2 linked regions of the Symmachiella macrocystis genome follow. The protein of the gene in region 1 interacts with the protein of each later gene in a pairwise test. Links are inferred from orthologs where the notes say so. Each region holds a gene or a part of one and is shown on either strand. Other genes may lie near its edges.

Evidence for each region.
Region 2: the proteins of acpP (region 1) and CA54_RS12405 interact in binary tests that used the Escherichia coli proteins (3 or more experiments, as listed by UniProt). The link is inferred for Symmachiella macrocystis from one-to-one orthologs.

Annotation. Positions count from the first base shown.
Region 1 is NZ_SJPP01000002.1:556,803-567,749, reverse strand. What follows is about bases 1-2,832. They hold acpP (acyl carrier protein), read left to right. Parts: upstream 1-1,217; coding sequence 1,218-1,448; downstream 1,449-2,832. Other genes in these bases: fabF (beta-ketoacyl-ACP synthase II), read left to right, coding at 1,452-2,690; fabD (ACP S-malonyltransferase), read left to right, coding at 56-961. Also shown: CA54_RS20230 (HD-GYP domain-containing protein), read left to right, coding at 3,085-4,080; CA54_RS20225 (PilZ domain-containing protein), read left to right, coding at 4,146-4,433; CA54_RS20220 (LamG domain-containing protein), read left to right, coding at 4,591-6,288; CA54_RS20215 (peroxidase family protein), read left to right, coding at 6,771-8,939; CA54_RS20210 (OprO/OprP family phosphate-selective porin), read left to right, coding at 9,211-10,785; CA54_RS20205 (porin), read left to right, coding at 10,943-10,947. UniProt on the Escherichia coli protein: Carrier of the growing fatty acid chain in fatty acid biosynthesis.
Region 2 is NZ_SJPP01000001.1:3,218,987-3,230,088, reverse strand. What follows is about bases 4,003-6,989. They hold CA54_RS12405 (acyl-CoA thioesterase), read left to right. Parts: upstream 4,003-5,294; coding sequence 5,295-5,684; downstream 5,685-6,989. Other genes in these bases: CA54_RS12400 (acyl-CoA carboxylase subunit beta), read right to left, coding at 5,745-6,989; CA54_RS12410 (amidophosphoribosyltransferase), read left to right, coding at 4,003-5,164. In the rest of the region: CA54_RS12425 (YidC/Oxa1 family insertase periplasmic-domain containing protein), read right to left, coding at 1-914; CA54_RS12420 (metallophosphoesterase family protein), read right to left, coding at 918-1,733; proB (glutamate 5-kinase), read right to left, coding at 2,204-3,337; more of CA54_RS12410, read left to right, coding at 3,572-4,002; more of CA54_RS12400, read right to left, coding at 6,990-7,367; CA54_RS12395 (DUF7133 domain-containing protein), read left to right, coding at 7,642-11,102.

The sequences.
Region 1 (10,947 bases):
TGCTCGTGCAGTCTGGGCCTTTTCATTTCAGTCAGATCACAACAGGGATGAATCTGTGAGCAAAACTGCATTTTTATTTCCCGGCCAAGGCGCTCAGCACGTCGGTATGGGGAAAACGATTTCGGAAAAATATCCCGCCGCACGCGCACTCTACGAGCAGGCGGGCGAAATTCTGGGATTTGATTTGGCGCAACTTTGTTTCGAAGGTCCGCAAGAGAAGTTGAACGCCACGGACATCAGCCAACCTGCGATTTTCGTCACCAGTTTGGCCGCTATGGAAATGCTCCGTGCGGAGTCGCCTGAAGTCGTTGATGATTGTGCGGTGACCGCCGGATTGAGTTTGGGAGAATACACCGCGTTGGTTTTTGCCGGCGCCATGTCCTTTGAGGATGGGCTGAAAGTGGTCCAACGTCGCGGCCAAGCCATGCAGGCTGCCGCCGAAGCGACCCCCTCGGGAATGGTGAGCTTGTTGTTGCTGCAGCGCGAGCAAGTCGAGGAATTAGTTCAAGAGGCTTCGTCGGCCGGATCGATCCAGATCGCCAATTATTTGTGTCCGGGAAATATCGTTGTGTCGGGCGAGCAAGCGGCCTGTGAGCGGATTGCTGAACTTGCCGAAGCCGCCGGGGGCAAACCGGCAGCGTTGGCAGTGGCGGGCGCATTCCATACCGATTTAATGAAGCCCGCCGATACGTTGCTAGCGGAGGCTTTAGCGGGAGTGACCATCTCCACGCCGCGCATTCCCGTGGTCTCCAACGTCGACGCGGCAGCGCATGAAAGCGGCGAAATAGTTGATTTATTGGTTCGACAAGTGATCAGCCCGGTCTTGTGGGAAGATTCGATTCGTGGTCTACTGCAAGACGGTGTTGACCAGTTTTACGAAGTTGGGCCGGGGAAAGTCCTGCGTGGTTTGTTGAAACGGATCGCGCGGAAGGTTCCCTGCGAGACAGTCAATGATTCCTGAGGCTGGAAACGGCGGCGCGGCTCGTGATTTCAGAAAAGAAATTGGCCGTGTGATACGGCAAGTCCTGACCGACCAGACGGTTCGGTCATGGCGAAGATTTGTTTACGGTTTACAAGAAAGTACGAGCGCGGTATATCTTCGCACGTATGTATTTGCGACGCACATTTTGCGTCCAGCGTGCGCCAGGCGATTCGAGAATCCGCAGCCGGATTCGAACATCGAAATCAATCCGGTTTTTTTCTTAGAGGAGTTTTGCGTGTCAGTCGAAGAAAAGGTGTTTGAAATTGTCAGCGAGCACTTGGGGACTCCCCGTGAGGAAGTTGCCCGTGAGAGCGCGTTTATCGAGGACTTGAAAGCGGACTCGTTGGACATCGTAGAATTGGTCATGGAATTCGAAGAAGAATTCGATGTAACAATTCCGGATGAAGACTACGAGAAGATCCGCACTGTGGGCGATGCGATCGACTACATTGAGGAGCACAAGTAGCCGATGCGCAGGCGTGTTGTCGTTACGGGAATGTCAGTCGTTACGGCTCTGGGAAATGATATCCCAGAGTTTTGGGACAATATCTGCGCCGGAAAAAGCGGCGTAGGCCCCTTACGGCGATTTGACGTTTCCAATTTCAAAGTGCGTTTCGGCGGAGAGATTGCCGAATTCGATCCGTCTGAGACCATCTCCAGTCGAGATGTCAAACGGATTGACCGCTTTGCGCAGTTTGCGCTCGTCGGAGCTCACAAGGCGCTCGAGACATCGGGGATCGACCTGAATGATGGCGATCCGTATCGTCATGGAGTGTTGATCGGAAGCGGTATCGGTGGGTTGCAAGAGATTGAACAGCAGCATGTGAAGCTGTTTTATCGCGGTCCTGATCGCGTGTCTCCGTTCATGATCCCCAAGTTGATTGTCAACGCGGCGAGCGGAAATATCTCCGTCCGTTTTGGCTTGCGTGGTCCCAATAGTGCGATCGCGACGGCTTGTGCTTCAGCGACGAACGCCATTGGCGATGCCTTTAAGCTGATTCAAGACGACCGAGCCGATATCATGGTGACCGGTGGAAGTGAATCAGCCATCACGCCGATGGGTCTTTCTGGTTTCGCGCGGATGAATGCCCTGTCTCGGCGGAATGAGAATCCTCAGACGGCCAGTCGTCCATTCGACAAGGACCGCGACGGCTTCGTGCTTTCCGAAGGAGCCGGCATTGTCGTGCTTGAGGAATATGAACGAGCCCGGAAACGGGGAGCGACAATTTACGGCGAAGTCTTGGGCTACGGCATGAGTGCCGATGCGTCGCACATGACGGCCCCCGACCCTGAGGGCGCAGGTGCCTCTCGAGCGATGAGCGGCGCGCTGCGGGACGCCCATCTGGAACTTGATCAGATCGACTACATCAACGCTCACGGCACAAGTACCCCTTTGGGTGACGTGGCCGAAACGACAGCGATCAAGTCGGTGTTCAACTCGCACTCCAAAAAACTCTGCGTCTCAAGCACGAAGAGCCAATTGGGGCATCTGCTGGGTGCTTCGGGAGGGGTTGAGTTTGTGGTCGGAGCGTTGGCGCTTCATCATCAGACAGTGCCGCCGACAATCAATCTCGACAATCCCGATCCAGAGTGCGATCTGGACTATGTGCCCAATGAGGCACGGCCAACAAAGGTGAGGGCTGTTTTATCTAACAGTTTTGGCTTTGGTGGGCATAACGCGTGCTTGGTTATCGGCAAAATGGACTGATTTTCCAAAGTCGCCTATAGTGAATTTCCCTGAGTCGCCGGCTGTCGCCGTCGGCTTTTTTCATGCGCTAAGCCACAGAATTGCGTTCATTCCCTCACGTCAGTGCACGGTCGTCCGCCGGTAGTAATGCCTGTGCGGATTGTGCTGACGGGGCTTGAATCGTCTGGAAATGCTTTTCCGCGAATGTGAGCTATGTTTTGATTGGAACATCGCTCAGTTTCCACCTTCATTTTCAGGGTTATCTACGGTCTTTTTAAAACGACCACCATCATTTGCGTGCGAGTCTAAACCAACGTTGATGATTGGATTTTGCCCTACTGCGAAGTGAGACTTCAGTCTGGATGCGGTCGATGCATCCGAGTCATCACTTGTTCTTAGGATTGAGAGAAGAGTCGTGACGAGCGCTGTTTGCCTCACTTCTGTAAAACCGCCGAAGCCCGAGCGGCGATACGTCTCGATTCCGATTGCTACTTTGGATCCGTCCAGTTGCTATCAACTCGATCTCTATGAAGAGCATGGCACAGAGGGCCAGTACCGGCTGTTTCGCGGCCGCGATTTTCCGCTGACCGAGGAGGATTTGAAGAAGCTTCGTGTACGGGGCGTTAAGCGGTTGTACATCCGTACCGGGGAACAACAGGTCTACCAGAGTTATTTGCGGGAAAACCTATCAACTTTTATCGAAAACGAGAGCCTTCCAGCCACGCAACGTTTTCAAATTCTCAATCAGGTCACACAGGATTGTCTGCAGGAGACTTTTGAGCGTGGAGATGTGTCGGAAACCGTTGAGGCGTCGCGCGATATGGGGCGGCATACGGTCAATCTGATGAATCGGGCCGACTTGGTGGCTCACGATGTGTTCTCCATGATCAAACACGATTTCCATACCTTCACGCATTCGGCCAATGTGTGCAGTTACAGCGTCATGTTGGCCAAGGGCATAGGGATCGTCGCTGAGGAGCAGCTGGAAGAAATCGCGACGGGGGCTTTGTTGCACGATGTGGGCAAGATCGGCATACCTTATGAACTCTTGACCAAACCAGACAGACTCAGCGACGAAGAGCGCGAACTGATTCAAAGTCACCCTACGGTCGGATTTGCCCGGCTTTGTCGCCGGGAGAAATTGTCGTGGGGCCAATTGATGATGGTGTATCAGCACCACGAACGAATGGATGGAAAAGGTTATCCGGTTGGGGTGAAAGGTGATGAGATTCACCCTTGGGGGCAGTTATGCGCCATCGTTGATATTTTCGATGCGCTCACCAGCGACCGGCCGTATCATCGAGGGCAACATATCACGGAAGTCCTGGCGTATCTCGAAAGAGAGTCGGGCCGTGGTCTAGATTCGGGGATGGTCAAATGTTGGACGTCAATCATGTCCCAGAATTGCTAAATGCAATTCCCAGACAGTTAGAACTTCCGCCGCCATTACGCGCCTTCTTAAATAAACGAGGGCCCATGATGCCGGTCGCAAACGATCTGCGCCGATTCCCCCGGTTTTTCTATCCCGCCTCTGCGCTATTGAGTAGTGAGCAGACGCTCCCCGCCCTGCCCCGCGACATTGGCCGCTCTGTGGTGCTAACGAAGGACCTGTCCCGCACCGGCATTGCTCTGTTGCACACCGACCAGTTCTACCCGGGCGAGGTGTTGAAATTGTGGCTGCCTTGCGGTGAGAAGCAATTGCTGGTCGTCCGCTGCAAGCAAACAGCCGAAGCCTGCTTCGAAGCGGCCGGTTTTTTCGTCTAAGCTGTCAGTGCTGTCGTCAATCACGCTGTACTTTTGACGTTTCGCGACCAAGTCGTAATCATGGGACTGCATTGTTTGCCAATGCAGCGGCCTTTTTGAGCGATTCCAGTTTCGCTCATCCATTGCCTTCCCCCCCCTTGGTTTCGAGGAACGTCTGATGAATCGTTTTTTAACGAACGCGTTGGTGCTCTTGTTTGTGTGCGGCGCCGGAGTCGACGCTCGAGGCGATGACAAACTGATTGGCGATTGGCCATTGGCCGGCGACACGCGCGACCATTCGTCCAGCAAACTCAAATCGAAGGCCCGCGATATTGATTTGAAAGTCGCGGGGCCCCGCGGTCAGGCGAATACCGCGGGCGGATTTGATGGCCGTACCAGTGTCATTGAAGTCGAGGACAACCCGGCCCTGCATTTGGGGACGGGTGAGTTTTCCATTTCCCTGTGGGCGAATACCCAAGAGAAGTTGGACGACGTGCTGGGCGACCTTGTTGCTAAATACGACGCGAAGAGTCGCACGGGATTCAACTTGGGAATCCTCAACTTATCGGGTGTGACATCCACGCAGTCCAATCATCGGCATCTCTATTTTGGAATTGATGCGGACAAAATCGATCCGGAGTGGACCGACTGTGGACGTCCCGGAGACAATTTGTACGTCTGCGCGTTGTGTGTGTACAAAGGGGAGTTATACGCCGGGACCTTTGAGCACGGAGCGGATCAGGCGGGGCATGTTTATCGTTACGAAGGAGGGCAGCAGTGGGCCGATTGCGGAAGTCCCGACAGTAGCAATGCGGTGCAGACGCTTGCGGTCTTTGATGGGCATCTGTATGCGGGAACCGGTCGTTATCTCGCCGCTGGGTCGGCGCTTCCCGAATCGCCGAACGAAACGCCAGGGGGCAAAGTGTATCGCTACGAAGCTCCGGGGCAGTGGATTGATTGCGGCAAATTGCAGAATCCAAAGACCGGCGAATCGTTTACAACCGGCGGCTTGGTCGTCTATCAGGGCGCGTTGTATGCCGGACCCTCCAAGCATCCCGGCCGGGGGTTGTATCGTTACGAAGGGGGCGAGAGTTGGAAATTTCTGGGAGAACCGGGACACCGCGTGACCTTTCCGGTGGTTCACAACGGATCGATGTATTTCGCATCGCTGGATGGCGGAGGCATTGAACGCTACGACGGGCAGGGAAAGTTCACTGACGTGGGGAAACCCGAGGGAATCACCCAGTCGTACGGATTTGCGATTTACCGGGGCGACTTGTACTCCTCGACATGGCCCAACGGTGAAGTCTTTCGTTATGGCGGCGGGCAGGATTGGATCAATGTCGGTCGACTGGGCGATGAAAAAGAAGTCATGGGGATGGCGGTCTACAACGGTGGGTTCTTTGCAGGCACGCTGCCTTTGGCTGAAGTCTATCGCTACGACGGCGGCAGCAATTGGTCGCGGACTGGGCAACTCGATACCACGCCGGATGTGAAATATCGCCGCGCGTGGTCGATGGCTGTGCATGAGGGCCGGTTGTATTGCGGGACCTTGCCTTCGGGACATGTCTATTCGTTGGAAGCGGGCAAGAGCGCGACATATGGACACGCGCTGCCTGCGGGTTGGGTGCATCTGGCAGCGGTACGGGGACGCGATTGTTTACGGCTTTACGTCAATGGAAAACTCGTGGCCCGCTCGTCGCAGTTTGCAGTCTCAGACTATGACATCTCCACCACCGAGCCGCTGACGATTGGCTTTGGCCCACAGGATCATTTCGACGGCAAGCTTGCCGAGGTCCGCCTGTATGGCCGCGCGTTGACGGATGCCGACATCGCGCAGTTGGCGCAGGTGAAAAAGGGTGCTGCAGGTCAATAAACGATAAAAGGCGGATGGGAAAAATGCGTCGGGGTTAGTGAATACCCTCGTCGTGTTTACGTTGTATTTAACAGAGGCATGTTCAACGACACGAGACCACAAACGATTGCGGCGTGCTTGGCATGTATCCGGAAATGACTTTTCATGAACACGTTTTTTTATCTATCGCGTCCCTCAGTGAGCCAATTAGAATGAAAGAAGAACATCGAATTGAACTGTCATGTCTCCGGATGTTTGCTGAGCATATAAGTACGGAAAATTGTTGTTGAAATGGCGGTTGCCGTCGTGTCGAAACGTAAACACTACACTGCTTGGCAGTTCATTGCCGGGCATATCTAGCACGTCCCTTTTTCTTTCCGGTTGGTGTCATAGCCACTCGAAAGGAGCAACGCGACAAGCCTGTCGTACCCATTTTTGAACGACGCCTCATAGTCTTGTCTCACTCCCCATCTCTAGACCTTTCCCCACAAATGGAGTCATCCATGCGTTCCAAGATCCACACCAAGACCCGTTCAGCCCACGCTGGTAAAGTCAACAAAATGCGACGCCCCTTGTCATTGGAGTCGCTCGAAGAGCGCGTCGTGATGTCCGCCAGCATCGCGGAGATCGATGGGACCGGCAATAACCTCGACAATCCCGAATGGGGCAGTACCTACGAACAGTTGTTGCGGATCAGTACTGTTGAATATGCAGACGGGATTTCGGAACCCGCGGGGGCGGATCGGCCCAGTGCGCGGGAGGTTAGTAATGCGATCGTGGACCAGGACGCGGATATCATCAATGACCGGCAACTGTCCGACTTTGTCTGGCTGTGGGGGCAGTTTATTGACCACGATATCGATCTGACGGAGAACGGTGAACCCCACGAGTCGTTGCCGATCGAAGTTCCCACGGGAGATGAATTCTTTGATCCCTTTTCAACAGGGACACAGGTCATCGATTTCAATCGCTCCTTGTACGACGCCGCAACGGGAGATTCGGTGAGTAATGTGAGACAACAGCTCAATGAGATTACCGCTTTCATTGATGGGTCTGTGATTTATGGTTCCGATGACGTGCGTGCAGCGGCTCTGCGAACGTTTTCCGGTGGCCGGTTGAAGACCAGTGAAGGCGACCTGTTGCCGTTTAATGAATCCGGTTTGGCCAATGCCGGCGGGACGAGTGCCGATTTGTTCCTTGCCGGTGATGTGCGGGCCAATGAAAACGCGGCGCTCTCTTCGATGCATACGTTGTTCGTTAGAGAACATAATCGCATCGCTGACGAAATCGCCGCTAACAATCCGAACCTGTCCGATGAGGAAATCTATCAGCAGGCCCGGGCCTATGTGGTTGCCGAATTGCAGGCGATTACGTTTAACGAATACCTTCCCGCGCTGTTGGGCGAAGATGCGATTGCTGAGTATCAAGGGTACGACTCGACCGTGAACCCGGGCATTAGCAACTTGTTTTCGACGGCGGCTTATCGGTATGGGCACAGTATGTTGTCGCCCGAGTTGTTGCGGGTCGACAATAGTGGCGCAGTGATTGACGCCGGGAATCTTTCCCTACGTGACGCGTTTTTTGCCCCGGGCGAATTGATGGAGAATGGCATTGATTCTCTGTTGGCCGGATTGGCGCGGCAGGAGGCGCAGGAGATCGATACCCAGGTCATTGACGACGTACGCAATTTTTTGTTCGGCCCTCCTGGCTCCGGCGGCTTTGACTTGGTGTCGTTGAATATTCAGCGCGGACGCGATCACGGTTTGGCGGATTACAACCAGGTTCGTGTTGATTTGGGATTGGAGGCGGTGACCAGCTTTTCACAGATTACCTCCGACCCGGAATTGCAGGCCAAGTTGGAAGAGGTCTATGGCGATGTCGACAATATCGACGTCTGGGTTGGCGGCTTAGCGGAGGACCATGTGGCCGGCGCGAGCGTAGGGCTGTTGATCCACACGGTGATCGCCGACCAATTCGAGCGGATTCGCGACGGAGACCGTTTCTGGTATCAGAATGTCTTCGAAGGCAGCGAATTGGAAGAATTGGAGTCGACGAGCCTATCCGACATCATTTTGCGGAACACCGGGATCGAAAATATCCGCGAGGACGTTTTCCGGTTGACGACAAATTACGCGCCGGTGGCGGCATTGGAAGTCGATTTTGTGGGGTCGCGACGTAATGGCGAAATTCAGTTGGACGCCAGTGGTAGTTTTGACCTCGAACAATCGACCGAATCGTTGACCTATCTGTGGGACCTCGACAACGACGGCCAGTATGACGACGCGATCGGCATGCAAACGGCAGTCTCGATGCGGGACTTGGATTCGCGAGGTCGCTTGGTGGTCGGATTGAAAGTCATTGATGATCAAGGAAATGTCGGCTTGCAAGAAATGGTTGTCAAAAACGGCCGGCATCACCCCGGACATTTTGCCGGTGGCATGCATCACCACAACCACGGCCACCATCAGCATGGTCACCATCACGGAAAATCAGGTCACGGCCATCATGGGCATCAGGAAAGAGAGATGCCTGGCCGTTCGCACAAGGCGGGAAAATCCTTTGCCTTCATGCACGGAGCAGGACATGGTCGACACGATGACGCGTTTGCTGAATTGGCTGATGGGCTATGGGGAAACGATCTTCACAAAAAGCACAACAGGCGTAGCCGCTAAAATGGACGACGATAGACCTTGGCGTTGATCCGAAAACCCCGTAGCCAAGCATGGCGAAGCCGCTGAGTCGTTGATCTTAAAACGGCTCAGCGGTAGAGCTTTTTGGCCTAGTCAATCCACCTAACCACCACGTCCTCGGTGCTGGATTTTGGCATAGTGGCCGATGCCGCCTGCCGGTATAATTCCGCCGTGCGAAGATTCTGTTCAGAATTCCGCGCATGCCTCTCTCTCAAAACCCTCCCTTTTTCTTTCTGCCAGTGACGCGACTATTATGTCTTGCGCCACGAATCCTGAACTGTTGCGCATACGGCGGTGTTTACTGTCCGTGGTGATCGTCGCATGCGCCGGCGCCACTGGATTCGGACAATCAGCCGGGGTGGATGAGAGCAACGAAGCGGACGGGTTTGAACAGCGGATTCAAAAGTTAGAGGCGGAACTCGCTACGCTGCGGCGCGACCACGCGGGAATCGCCCCGGAATCAGAAGCTGCGGAGTCAGAAACCGTGGAATTCGCGGAGGCATTGATTCCTGCAGAGGAGTCGACGGGCGTTGTAACGATCTCGAATTGGACATCCTCCAGATTTTCGAGGTTTCAAGACGAGGCTGACGGCGCAGCCCTGCCCCAACCGAGTTTGGGAGAGGATCCTGATTTGCCGAATCTTCCTCCGGGATTTCGAGATCGTCTTGGGCAACCGCGGAGTCTGTTTGATTCCTCCGAGTATCCCACCGTGAATTGGAGCGGTTTTTTGCAGTTGGATACGGGGATTGTCGATCAGGATGAACTCAACGTTGAGTCAGTAGGGCGGGTTTCTGCCGAGAGTGGCCTGCGGCGTGTCCGTTTGCGGGTTGACGGAAATGTCCGTGAAACCAGCACTTATGTGATTGACCTGGATTTTGCCGCCTCGGGTCATCCGAGTTTTCGCAACGTCATGCTTGCCTTCCACGACGCCCCCATCGCGCAGAACATTCAGATGGGCTACTTCAAGCAGTCGATTGGCATGCAAGCTATGACTCGGGCGACAGATCTGCGGTTCCTGGAACGCACTTTGCCTTTTGCGTTTGACCCGTTTCGCCAAACTGGCATCGGTGCCTTTGGCAATTACGCGGAACGGCGGGGCAGTTGGGCATTTTCCACATTTGGCTATCCGACCGATTCGTTTGGCGTGACCACCGGAGAGGCGCTAGGGACGTCGTTATCGACTCGAGTCACGGGACTACCGTATTATGAAGATGAGGGTGCGCGACTCCTGCATCTGGGCATGGGATATAGCTTTGGCACTCCAGCCGACAATACGGTGCGATACGCCATTCAACCCGGATTTTTCGTCGTCGATCCCGGCAATCCCGATGCGAGCACTATGGTGCCGACATTCGTTGATACCGGAAAGATCCCGGCACGAGCCTTTCACATATTCAACGCCGAGCTAGCCGGCAATTTCGGTTCCCTGTCGCTGCAGTCCGAGGCGACATTCGCAGTTGTCGATCAAATCGGCGGCCCGACGTTGGCATTTTCGGGCGCGTACGCCTCGGTGGGATACGTCCTCACGGGGGAGTCGTTTGGTTACAATCGGCGTCATGGGATTTTGCGGAGCATCGTTCCGGAGCAGAACTTCGATATCAATGGCGGTCTCGGAGCTTTGGAACTGACAGCTGGTTGGTCCTACATCGATTTGGATGACAAGAATATACAGGGGGGAGATATGTGGAACTTCATCTTGGGGGTCAACTGGTACGTCAGCGAAAGCGGGCGGTTTACACTCAATATCATTCCAACACATTTGTTCGACCCCGAATATGGCCCGAGCAATGCCGAAGTTATCGGAGGGCGGGCGCAGGTTGAGTTTTAAAACGGTAAGTTGAACTAGAGTTGATTCAGTCAGATATCTATAGTCCGGCCGCCGCAAACCTCACCTATTGCGGTACTTTACCCCTCCTCTCAAAACCCGACGGGTTGGCGTTCCCTAGCTGTTCCGTCGGCTCCGTTCGCCCTATCCAGTACTCTAAATGAA
Region 2 (11,102 bases), on another replicon or contig:
TTCTCCACCAACTCCCAATTCACCGAATTCAGCGATTCGATTGCCTCGGCGAATTGGTCTTCAATTTGCGGCACCGTGACCTGCAACGTCATCGGTGTCAGCATGGGTGCACCGATCTCGACCCAACGCACAATGTCGTTGATGTCTTTGTCTGAGAGCTTCTTCCCCTCGGGGGGCATTTTGAAATGCTCGTTTTCCTGCCGGATGGCCTGCACGACCAAACTGTGACTGGGGTCGCCGGGCACAATCGGCGCGCCGGTATCACTGCCGGCGAACAAACCATTGCGGGAATCAATCCGAAAGCCACCCGCCGGTGCGGGCTTGGCGTGACATTTGTAACAATTTTTGCGGAAGATCGATTGGACTTTGAGAACCAGCTGGTCCTGTTGCCGTTGTTCTTTGCGCAACTTATCGTGGTCCGCCTGATCGCTACTGCCGACAACCTTCAATGGGGCTTGGCGATTCTTAAGATTGCGATACCGCGGATCATTGAGTTCCACATATTCGATAGCCGCGCCGCGGGTATCGATCGTCACAGCCATGCGAAATCCGGTTTCGGGATTGTCGGATCCGATCAGGACTGTCTGGTTCAGAAACTCTGGGATTTTAAGGTCAGCAACTGCCGGTTCTTCCTGCTTGTCGCCATCTTCCGGGGCGGCTTCGTCTCCGGCAGCTTCCGCAACAACTGCCTTATCATCGGCATTCTTATCGTCTGCGGCAGCATCCGCCGGTGGCGCGTCAGGGTCCTGATCCGCCACCGCGGCTGGTTGCGGATCCTTCTCGGCAACCTCAGCATTCGCGGCCGGTTTATTGGCTGCAGGGTTTTGTCCCGCAGGGGGATTGAACCACATCCACCCCAAATAGATCGCTGACGCAGCGACCATAAAAATCCAAAAGCGTTGATTATTTTCCATTGTTTACCGGCCGTCGCGGAGGCGATCCCCCAGGAAGTTATCGAGATCGGGGATGTCGTAAATTTTTGCCGCCGTGTCTTCAAAACCATAATCAACGCGGCGATATGTCAGTTTGGCCGGAGGAGCGGGAGTGGCCGACTCCACGTCGGTCTCGGCGGCCGCTTCGGCATTGGCGTCGGACGCGGGTTCGTTTTCCAACACAACATAACAAGCGCGGGGGTCGCCATCGCGTGGCTGTCCCACAGAGCCGACATTGACCATCAATTTGCCGCCGGTCAATTCATATTCATGATTGATTTCCGACGGGCTGAAGAAATTGAGGTTTTCGGTGAAGACGCCGGGAACGTGTGTGTGTCCTTGAAAACAATACTGCTGAATCAACCCGAAGATCCGCTCCATTTTGAGCTGGTTATAAATGTCTTCGGGAAAAACATATTCATTGAGCGGGTTGCGAGCGGACCCGTGCACAAACTTAAAGTCGCCCTCGTTGTGCATGCGTGGCAATTCTCCCAGGAACTCCCAACGGCGTTCGTTGCCGGCCGAATCACCCGATTCCAAGACCGAGCGTGTCCAAAAGATCGCCCGCTCGGCACCGGCGTTAAACCCCTCAGGATCAAACAGTGCCCCTTGATCGTGGTTTCCCAGCAAGCACATCTTGCACGATTTCATCACCAAATCGACGCATTCACGCGGATTGGGGCCGTAACCGACCACATCACCCAGGCAATAGATTTCGTCGATTCCCAAACCTTTGATGTCCGCGAGTACGGCCTCGAGGGCTTCCAGGTTTCCATGAATGTCGCTGATGATGGCTTTCAAATTCAGTTACACCGTCGCAAAAAATGGATGTACGGGGAGACGTCTCGAACCTTAGGCCCGGATCAGGATCGCTGCAAGTCACCTGGGATGCGGCTAAGTCGCAAAGCCTACAAAATAACATGGTCTGACGAGAATGAAACTCAAAGCGCCCCAGCAATTCAATCGAACCCACCGCAGGGTGTTTACCAAGCCTACTCTACCCGGTTTCCGAGTATCAAGGCTGCAAAATATCAACTTCGCGAATCAACACCTGCGCACGGCGACCGAAATTCCTGCCTCGGAAAGCCATCTGCGCTCAGCCGACACCCTGCTCGATTCGATTCCAATAAAACAAGAATCCAATAAAACAGGGTGTAAACCGCAATTCTAGCGATGTCGAAGTCGGAAGAGTAGGGAAAAACTGCATTCCCTGTGAGACAATGCTCCTCCCACGGTGTGTAAATTGCCCCCACGTTGCTTCTCAGTGAACGTTATACCGTAACAATCAAATTGTCGCGGTGAACAATTTCTACATATGGAAGTGATTCGTACAACTGGGCGATTTCTTCGCTCCTTTTGCCTGCCAATCGGCGAATCTCCGCTGTGCTGTAGTTCGTCAAGCCGCGAGCGAATTCGTTTCCCTTCGCATCAATCAACGCAACCACGTCCCCTTTTTCCACCTGTCCCTCGACTCCGACGATTCCGATGGCCAACAACGAACGGCCATCCCGCTCAACGGCTGTCCGCGCTCCAGCATCCAGAATCAGCTTTCCCTTGGGGGGCTTGGAATATCCAATCCACCGTTTCCAAGCCGGAACGGACGCTCCCTGCGCTAGGAACAACGTCCCGGTTTCCTCGCCCGCTAAGACTTTCATCAGTGTGCCCGACTGCGTCCCGTTCGCCACAATGACGTTCTCTCCCACGGCTGTCGCCATCTTAACCGCGCTGAGTTTGGTGCGCATTCCGCCGGTCCCGCGTTTGCTGCGGTCGGCGGTCGCCAATTGCAGCAGTTTGTCATCCCATTCTTTGACCAACGGAATCGTCTTTGATTTCGGATCATCCGGAGGACCATCCATGAGACCGTCCACGGTCGACAAGATGACAAGCAACGGCGAATGCATCAGATTTGTGACCAATGCGGCCAATCGATCGTTGTCACCAAAAGCGATTTCGTCGACGCTCACGGTATCGTTCTCGTTGACGATGGGGACCGCGCCGTTTTCGAATAACGTCAAAATCGTATTGCGGACATTGAGATATCGTGAGCGGTTATCGAAATCGTCTGCATTGAGCAGCAGTTGGGCCGCATGACAGCCATGTTTTTTCAGACAATCGTCATAATGCCGGATCAAGTGGGCTTGTCCGACGGCAGCAGCAGCCTGCAGATGCGGCAAATTGCGGGGCCGCTGTCGCAAACCGAGCAAGCCCATGCCGGCGCCGACCGCACCGCTGGAGACCAAGACAACCCGCCGACCGGTTTCACGAACGCGCTGGATTTCTTCGCTCAAAGCACTCAGTCGCTCGAGATTGAGCGTATCGTCCTCGCGGGACAGGACGCTCGTCCCGACTTTGACGACCAACGTGCGGGCGGTTTCAATCACCTCGCGGCGAACCAAATTGACCATGTCGCGGTTTCCATCCAATGTAATTTAGGAAACCTCGAATTTACCGCATGGCTCGGTTTACGGCAACTTGATCGACTTTGCGGTCATTTCCACCGCCTGTGCCGAGAAATCATTCGTTTGTTGGTTGGTTCATGGCGGCTGGTTGAGTATGATGCCAAAGTATTAAGGAAGCATAAAGACGCACTTGCTTTCCTCGCCCCACCCTCGCATCCCTAAGTGAATGCCGAATCACCGATGGCCGAGTTGAATCACGAGTGCGGCGTTGCCGCGGTTTACCACCTTCCCGACCGTGGCGTTAGCCCGCTCGCCCCGCCTCAAGGTGTGGAACATACATCCAATTTGATTCCGCGGTTGCTGCTCGACATCCAAAATCGCGGCCAATTGGCGGCGGGGATGACGACCTTCAATCCGCACCGCAATCAACTCATCGATACCCACAAAGACGTGGGCACGGTGACCGAAGTCTTCCACTTAAACCATCAGGATAGCTACCGATCCCTGATGCGGAAGTACGCTGGACGGGCTGCGATTGGACACGTCCGCTATGCCACGTGTGGCAAGGATGACAAAAGTTACGCGCAGCCCTTCGAACGGCATCACATCGAAAAGCCAAAATGGTTTAGCTTTGCTTTCAACGGACAGTTGGCAAACTATCCGCGCTTGCGGGATGAAATCCTCTCGGAGAACGATTTCCACCTCGCTCGCGAAACTGACACCGAAGTCTTGATGCACATGATTTGTCATCAACTCTCGGGAGATCGCCGGCCAGAAATGATCGAGATGCTGACGGAGCTGAGTCTGCATTTCGACGGCGCTTATAACATCGTCTACCTCAACGCACTGGGCAACATGTTTGTCGCCCGCGACCCCTTAGGGATTCGCCCGCTGTGTTATGCGAAAGAAGGCCCGCTATTTGCCGCTGCCAGCGAATCGGTCGCATTGGCCAATCTAGGATTTCGCGAATCGAGCATTAAAAGCCTACACCCGGGCGAAGCGGTCATCATTCGCGATGGCGAGTTTTCGATTCAACAATTCACCGCCAGCCCCAATCGGGCCCACTGTTTCTTCGAATGGATTTATTTCGCCAATGTCGCCAGTACGCTGGATGACCAAAGTGTCTACCTCACTCGCAAACGGCTGGGCGAGGAATTGGCCGCGGTGGAAACTCTCGAGATCGACGATGACACGATCGTCGTGCCGGTTCCCGACACAGCCAAAGCGGCAGCCGATAGTTTGGCCTTTCAATTGAAAGTCCCCTGTCTGGAAGGCCTGATTCGCAATCGCTACGTCGGTCGGACATTCATCGAGGGAGCCAACCGCGCCGACAAAGCAAAGACCAAATACACGCCGCTGCCCGAAGTTCTCCGCGGCAAAAAGGTACTGCTCGTCGAAGATACGATCGTCCGTTCGACGACCATGAAGGTTCTGGTCTCCCAACTCAAGGAACGGGGCGGAGCCAGCGAAGTTCACGTGCGGGTGGCTTGCCCGCCAATCATCGCCCCCTGTTTTTACGGAATCGACATGTCGACGATTTCGGAGTTGTTCGCGCCGAAGTTCATGGACAACGGCCCGTTGACGCCGGAAATTGAAGACACGATGGCCGAGACGCTTGGAGCGGACAGCTTAAAGTACCTGCCCATCGAAGCGATTTCCCGCTGCGTCGGCTTTCCCAAAGAATCGTTGTGCCAAGCTTGTATCGACGGAAAATACCCCACTCCCGCCGGCGTGCAACTGTACCAAATCGCGCTGGAAAAACTGGAAATGGGTGAAGAGGAAAACGATGGGCGGGCCTATGACGCCCCTTTATCTGTGACGGCCCGAACCTAGACCTCACCGCGCGCCAGTCGATGTTTCCGCTGCAGCCTGACGATTCCACCGAGGAAGAACCTCCCGAGGAAACCGGCGACACACCGGACGATGACCGCTAATTCATTTCGCCATACTCACTAAAAATAACATGCTCCGCGAACACGAAATCCAAGTCCGCGTCCGGTATAGCGAAACCGACGCCATGGGTTACCTGCATCACGCCAACTATCTCAACTTCTTCGAGATGGGCCGCACGGAATTGCTGCGAGCCTCCGGGGGAAATTATCGCTCCGTTGAGGAGCAAGGTCTGTTCATCGTCGTCGTGAAAATGGAAGTCCGCTATCGCGCCCCGGCGCGCTACGATGACATGCTGACCGTCAAGACCCAGCTCATCCGTTCCTCGCCGGCGAAGTTGATTCACAACTACCAGGTCTTTCGCGATGACGTGTTACTCTGCGAAGCGGAAACGCTGTTGGGGTGCGTCGATGCCGAAGGAAAAATCCAACGCATGCCCGATTTCTTGAGCGAGCAATTGTAAGGCGTTCTATCGATTTGGGGGGCTCACTCGTGATACTTCTGGGAAAAATGCCTTTTCCGCTCACACCTGATACACGCCGGTGCGGAACGGTTCGTCATTGGCATGACGGGTGGCGATTGCCAGTGATTCAATTAGTACGGCTCGCGTGTTGGCCGGTTCGATGATCTCATCCACCCAACCCCGCGCTGCTGCGTAACGGATGTCGGTTTGTTCTTCATAGGAATCGACGATCCGCTGCCGCAAGCGTTCCATTTCATCGGCATCAGGAATTTGTCCTTGCCGTTTCAGGGCGGCAATATTGACTTGCAAAATCGTCGAAGCTGCTTGTCCGGCTCCCATTACGGCGTAATGCGCCGTTGGCCAGGCAAAAATAAATCGCGGGTCAAACGCCTTGCCACACAGTGCATAATTCCCCGCTCCATAACTGCCGCCCAGCACGACGGTCAGCTTGGGGACGCGACTGTTAGAAATGGCGCTGACCAACTTGGCCCCCGCACGGATGATGCCCGCTTGCTCCGAATCGCGGCCCACCATAAACCCATAGACGTCCTGCAAAAACACAATCGGCAACCATGTCTGATTGCAGTCCATCACAAACCGTGCCGCTTTGTCCGCGCTTTCGTGATAAACCACACCGCCGAATTGTAGACCCGACTTGTCTGTTTTTTCCGGATGATGTTGGTTCGAGACGATCCCGACGTTCTGCCCCCCAATGCGCGCATAACCACAAACCATCGTTTTGCCGTACTCGGCTTTGTATTCCTGAAAACTGCCGGCATCGACGATGCAGTCGATCACGTCGCGGATCTCATATTGCCGCTGCGGATCGGGCGTAACGATCTCGGTCAGCTCCGCGGGATCGCGGGCGGGGGGCACCGGGTCTTGCCGAGTGAAATTGTCGCTCACCGCATCGTGTGGGAGCGTCGCCGCTAATGCCCGCAGGCGGGCGAGACAACTTTCGTCGTCCGGTTCACGGAAATCAATCGTGCCGCTGATGGCCGCATGCATCTCCGCGCCGCCTAACTCTTCATGCGAAGCGGTCTGTCCGATAGAACTTTGCACGAGCGCCGGACCAGCCAAATATAATCCCGAGCCTTCGGTCATGACCAATTTGTCGCACAGCACCGGCAAATACCCACCTCCGGCAACACAGTTCCCCATGATGGCGGCCAACTGCGTGACGCCCATGGCGGACAGGACCGCGTTGTTGCGGAAGATGCGGCCGAAGTCGTCTTCGTCGGGAAAAATTTCATCCTGCATCGGCAACAGGACACCGGCGGAGTCGACCAGATAAATTAACGGCAGTCGATTGGTCATCGCGATGCGTTGTGCGCGCAACACTTTTTTTGCCGTCATGGGATAAAAGGCGCCTGCTTTGACGGTGGCGTCGTTGGCGATCACCATAAACGACCGTCCTTCAACGCGCCCTAGTCCGCAAATCACGCTCGCCGCCGGCGCCGGGCCCCACTGTTCATACATACCCCACGCCGCCCAGCGACCGATTTCCAAAAACTCGCTACCGGGATCGATCAGTCCGGCGATTCGCTCTCGAGCCGTCAGGCGGCCTTTTTCGTGTTGCCGCACAATGGCTGCTTCGCCGCCCCCTTGCGCGATCTCCTCGCGCTGCGCGCGATGTTCGCTCAACAATTCCTGCCATGCGTTTGCCGAGGACTCGTCATTCATGGAATTTAGGTTTTTCTATTTAGAACCAGATGCAAAACCCGGTCGCGCTTGTTTCGGCAGCTTACAGATCAGTCTCTCCCGGACGCGGCGGAGCGTTTTGCAACGACCGGTCGCCGGGTCAGCGATGCGAACGTGCTGGTGCGGGTAGCCTGTCCATGGTTCTCGCTGTTAGAATAGTAAATACTATAATCGAAAACGGCGCCTGAAGCGTGTCATACCGTTTGAAATCCCCACTGTAAATCGCGACCGGAAAATCGCGACCGGAGTCGATTGAATGCCCCGCCCGTTGATGTGCTTGCTCTGTCTTGTGATGCTCGGATTGTTTGTCGCACCGGTTGCGGCGGTGGAAGAAGACGAAGAAGATGCGGATTATCTGCCCGGACTGTCCGCCGTTTATTCATCCGGTAAAAAAAACATTCGCCGTATTGACCCGGACATTGAGTTCGCTTGGGGAACCGCTAGCCCCGATCCTCGCTTGCCCGCTGGCCGCTTTCAAGCCAAGTGGCAAGGGCGATTGCTTTTGCAGGAACCGAGCACTTACCGGTTCTTTGCCTACGTCCAAGGTCAAGTTACGATCACGCTCGACGGAAAAGAAGTGCTTTCTGGAAAGCAGCAACAGCCGGGGTGGATCAATGGTCCGCCGTTGGAATTCGACTTCGGTGAGTTTGAACTGGATGTGCAGTACAAAAAAACGGGAAAGGCCGGTCAGCTCAAATTGTTTTGGTCCGCGGACCGCTTCGACCGCGAACCACTGCCGGCACGTTTCCTGTACCGCAATGATGTTGCCGCCGAGCTGAAACAAATTGAACGGGGACAAACGGCTATTGCTGCTAACCGCTGCAATCGCTGCCATCGCCGAAAACAGGAACAACTCAGCAACCCGGCTCCCAGTTTAGCGCATGCTGCCGGCGGGTTGTCGCGTGCTTGGATCATCGATCAATTATCCGGCGCTGCAGCCGACGATCCGCATGCCAACATGCCGCAATTTGGTTTCGACCGCAAACAAGCCGAGACCATCGCCGCATTTTTACTACAAGGCGATCCGGTCGCCACCACGGACCTGCCCGCAGTCAAGGACGAAACCGTCGCCCGCCGGGAAGGCGAAATTCTGCTGCGCTCCGTCGGTTGCCTCGCCTGCCATACCCATGGTGAGTACGGAACGACTTCAGAATTTACCGGTGGGGACCTAAGTCAGATTGGCAAAAAAAGAAGCCGCGATTGGATCTACACCTGGTTGGCCCACCCGGAAAAATTGAATCGAGATCACCGCATGCCGGTGGTCAAATTGTCGAAAGAAGAACGCGCGCAATTGGCGCTCTATTTAACGCCGACTGAGCAATCGGCTGATCCAGGCAAATCACAACAGGACTCGGCGCAAACAATTAAGGCCGGTCGTGCATTGGTTGTCACCGCCCGCTGCGCCAATTGCCACCGCATCCCGGGTGTTGATGAAAACCTCGCCAACATTCCGAGGTTGTCCGCCGCGACAATGAAATCGGCGAAGTCTTGTTTGTCCGCACAACCCGCGGACCAACATTCCCGCCCATTTTATCCGCACGTCGATTCAGCAGACATTGCCGCTTATGTCGCAACGCATAACGAACTGCGGACTCCCGTGGGAGAATTTGAACAGGGACGGCAATTGTTGGTGCAGCGGAATTGCTTGAACTGCCATGAACGCGACCTGGGCAAAGGAATCGTGGCCATTGCCGGAAAGATGTCGCGGGTCGATGAAACCTTGCAGGGACAAAGCGAAGCACTCATTCCGCCGGCGCTGACGGCGGTCGGCGATAAGTTGCAGGACGATGCGTTATCCGAGGCCGTCAGCGGCGAACAAAAGAAACCACGGTTGCCTTGGCTCAAAGTCCGCATGCCGCGATTTCAACATACCGACGCCGAAAAACAAGCCTTGACGAAATTCTTAATCGGTCATGATCGCATTCCAAACATCAGCACCGAGCCGCTGGCCAACATCACTGAGACCGAGCGCAGACAAGCCTTGATTGCCGGACATGAACTCGTCGGCGGCAAAGGATTTAGTTGCGTTGCCTGCCACGCCTTTGGCAAATTCGAACCGCGTAACGTCGCACTGGGCACGCGCGGGTCTGATCTGCTGATGTTGGGCCAGCGCATGCGGCGGGAGTATTTTTTGCGGTGGACACGTTCGCCCCTGCGGATTGTACCGGGTATGGAGATGCCTTCGTTTGACAAACCGGTTCCCAAAATTTTGGCCGGCAATCACGATCGGCAATTGGCGGCGATCTGGGATGGACTCAATGATCCCAACTTCACCGTGCCGACAAATCCCTCGGTGGTCGAACAATATCTGGTCGTCCGCCCAGACGAACCCCCGCGCATTGTTCGTGACGTGTTCACGAATCACAAAGCGGACGGCGGTTATACGCCGCGCTCATTCGCCGTGGGACTACCGAATCGGCACAACGTGCTTTACGACCTCGATACGTTTTCGCTACGCCAATGGTGGCTGGGCGACTTCGCCCGCCAACGCACACAAGGCAAAAGTTGGTTTTGGGACGCGGCCGGTGTGACTATTGCCGTAGGAACACCCAACGCCCCCGACATCGCACTTCACGTCGACGGCACAGCAAGCGATGCGTTGTTGATGCCTACCCGTGCCCAAGGCACGCATGGCCGCTTGGTCAGTTATCATACTGACAGCAACGGTGTGCAGCTTGAATATGTTTTGAATTTCCCCAACGACCGGCAACTGCACGTCACCGAAGACATCCGCCCTGCCGTGGCCCCAGACCAATCTCAACTAACAGGTTGGAAGCGCCGCATTTCCGTGAGTGGTATCCCGGAGGGATTTCAAGCGGTTTTATTGCATCGCACGCCTGAGGTTGCTTTTGGTAATCCCCTGGTCAAAGCCATAGACGAATCGGCCACGCCGTGGGAGTCCGTTTCGGCCGATGGCAAAACTCAAGGCAGCATGATTGACAAAACGGGCGATACGGCCTTGGGGGCGTTCCGCTACCTGTGCGAACTGAAACCGGAGGAACTCGGCAAGAATCCCGCAACGCCTTCGAAGTTCCCCATCGAAAAAATCACCTCGGTGCCGGGCTATGACGGAATACGTTTGCCGTTGTCGCGATCGATTATGCCGACAGCGATCACCTGGACGCCGGACGGAAAGATGGTATTCACCTCGCTAAAAGGGCATGTTTATATCGCCGAGGACACCGATGGCGACGGCATCGAGGATGAATTGCGGCTCTTCGAAGAAGGACTTGCCGCCGCTTACGGCGTGATCGCCGACGGAGCGGATTTGATCGTGGCCCACAAACCAGAATTGCTACGACTGCGCGACACCGACGGCGATGGCCGCGCGGATGTGCGGGAAGTCGTCGCCACCGGTTGGGGATTCAACGACAATTACCACGACTGGACGACCGGCATCGTGCGAGACTCGTCCGGCAATCTGTACGTGGGGTTGGGCAGTGACTACGCTCAAAAAAAAAGGCGCGCCGAACATACACGCTGGCGCGGCAAAGTGTTGCGGATTGATCCGTCGGGCAAAATCGAACCGCTGGGGCATGACCTGCGTTATCCCACCGGATTGGCGATCGACCAAGCCGATCGTATTTATATGTCCGATCAACAAGGAGTGCAGAACACCTTTAATGAGATCAATCACCTCGTGCCGGGACGCGGTTACGGCGTGACCAGTCCGCACCGTGACTCACCCGATTCCCCCCCCATGTGGCCGGCGGTGCA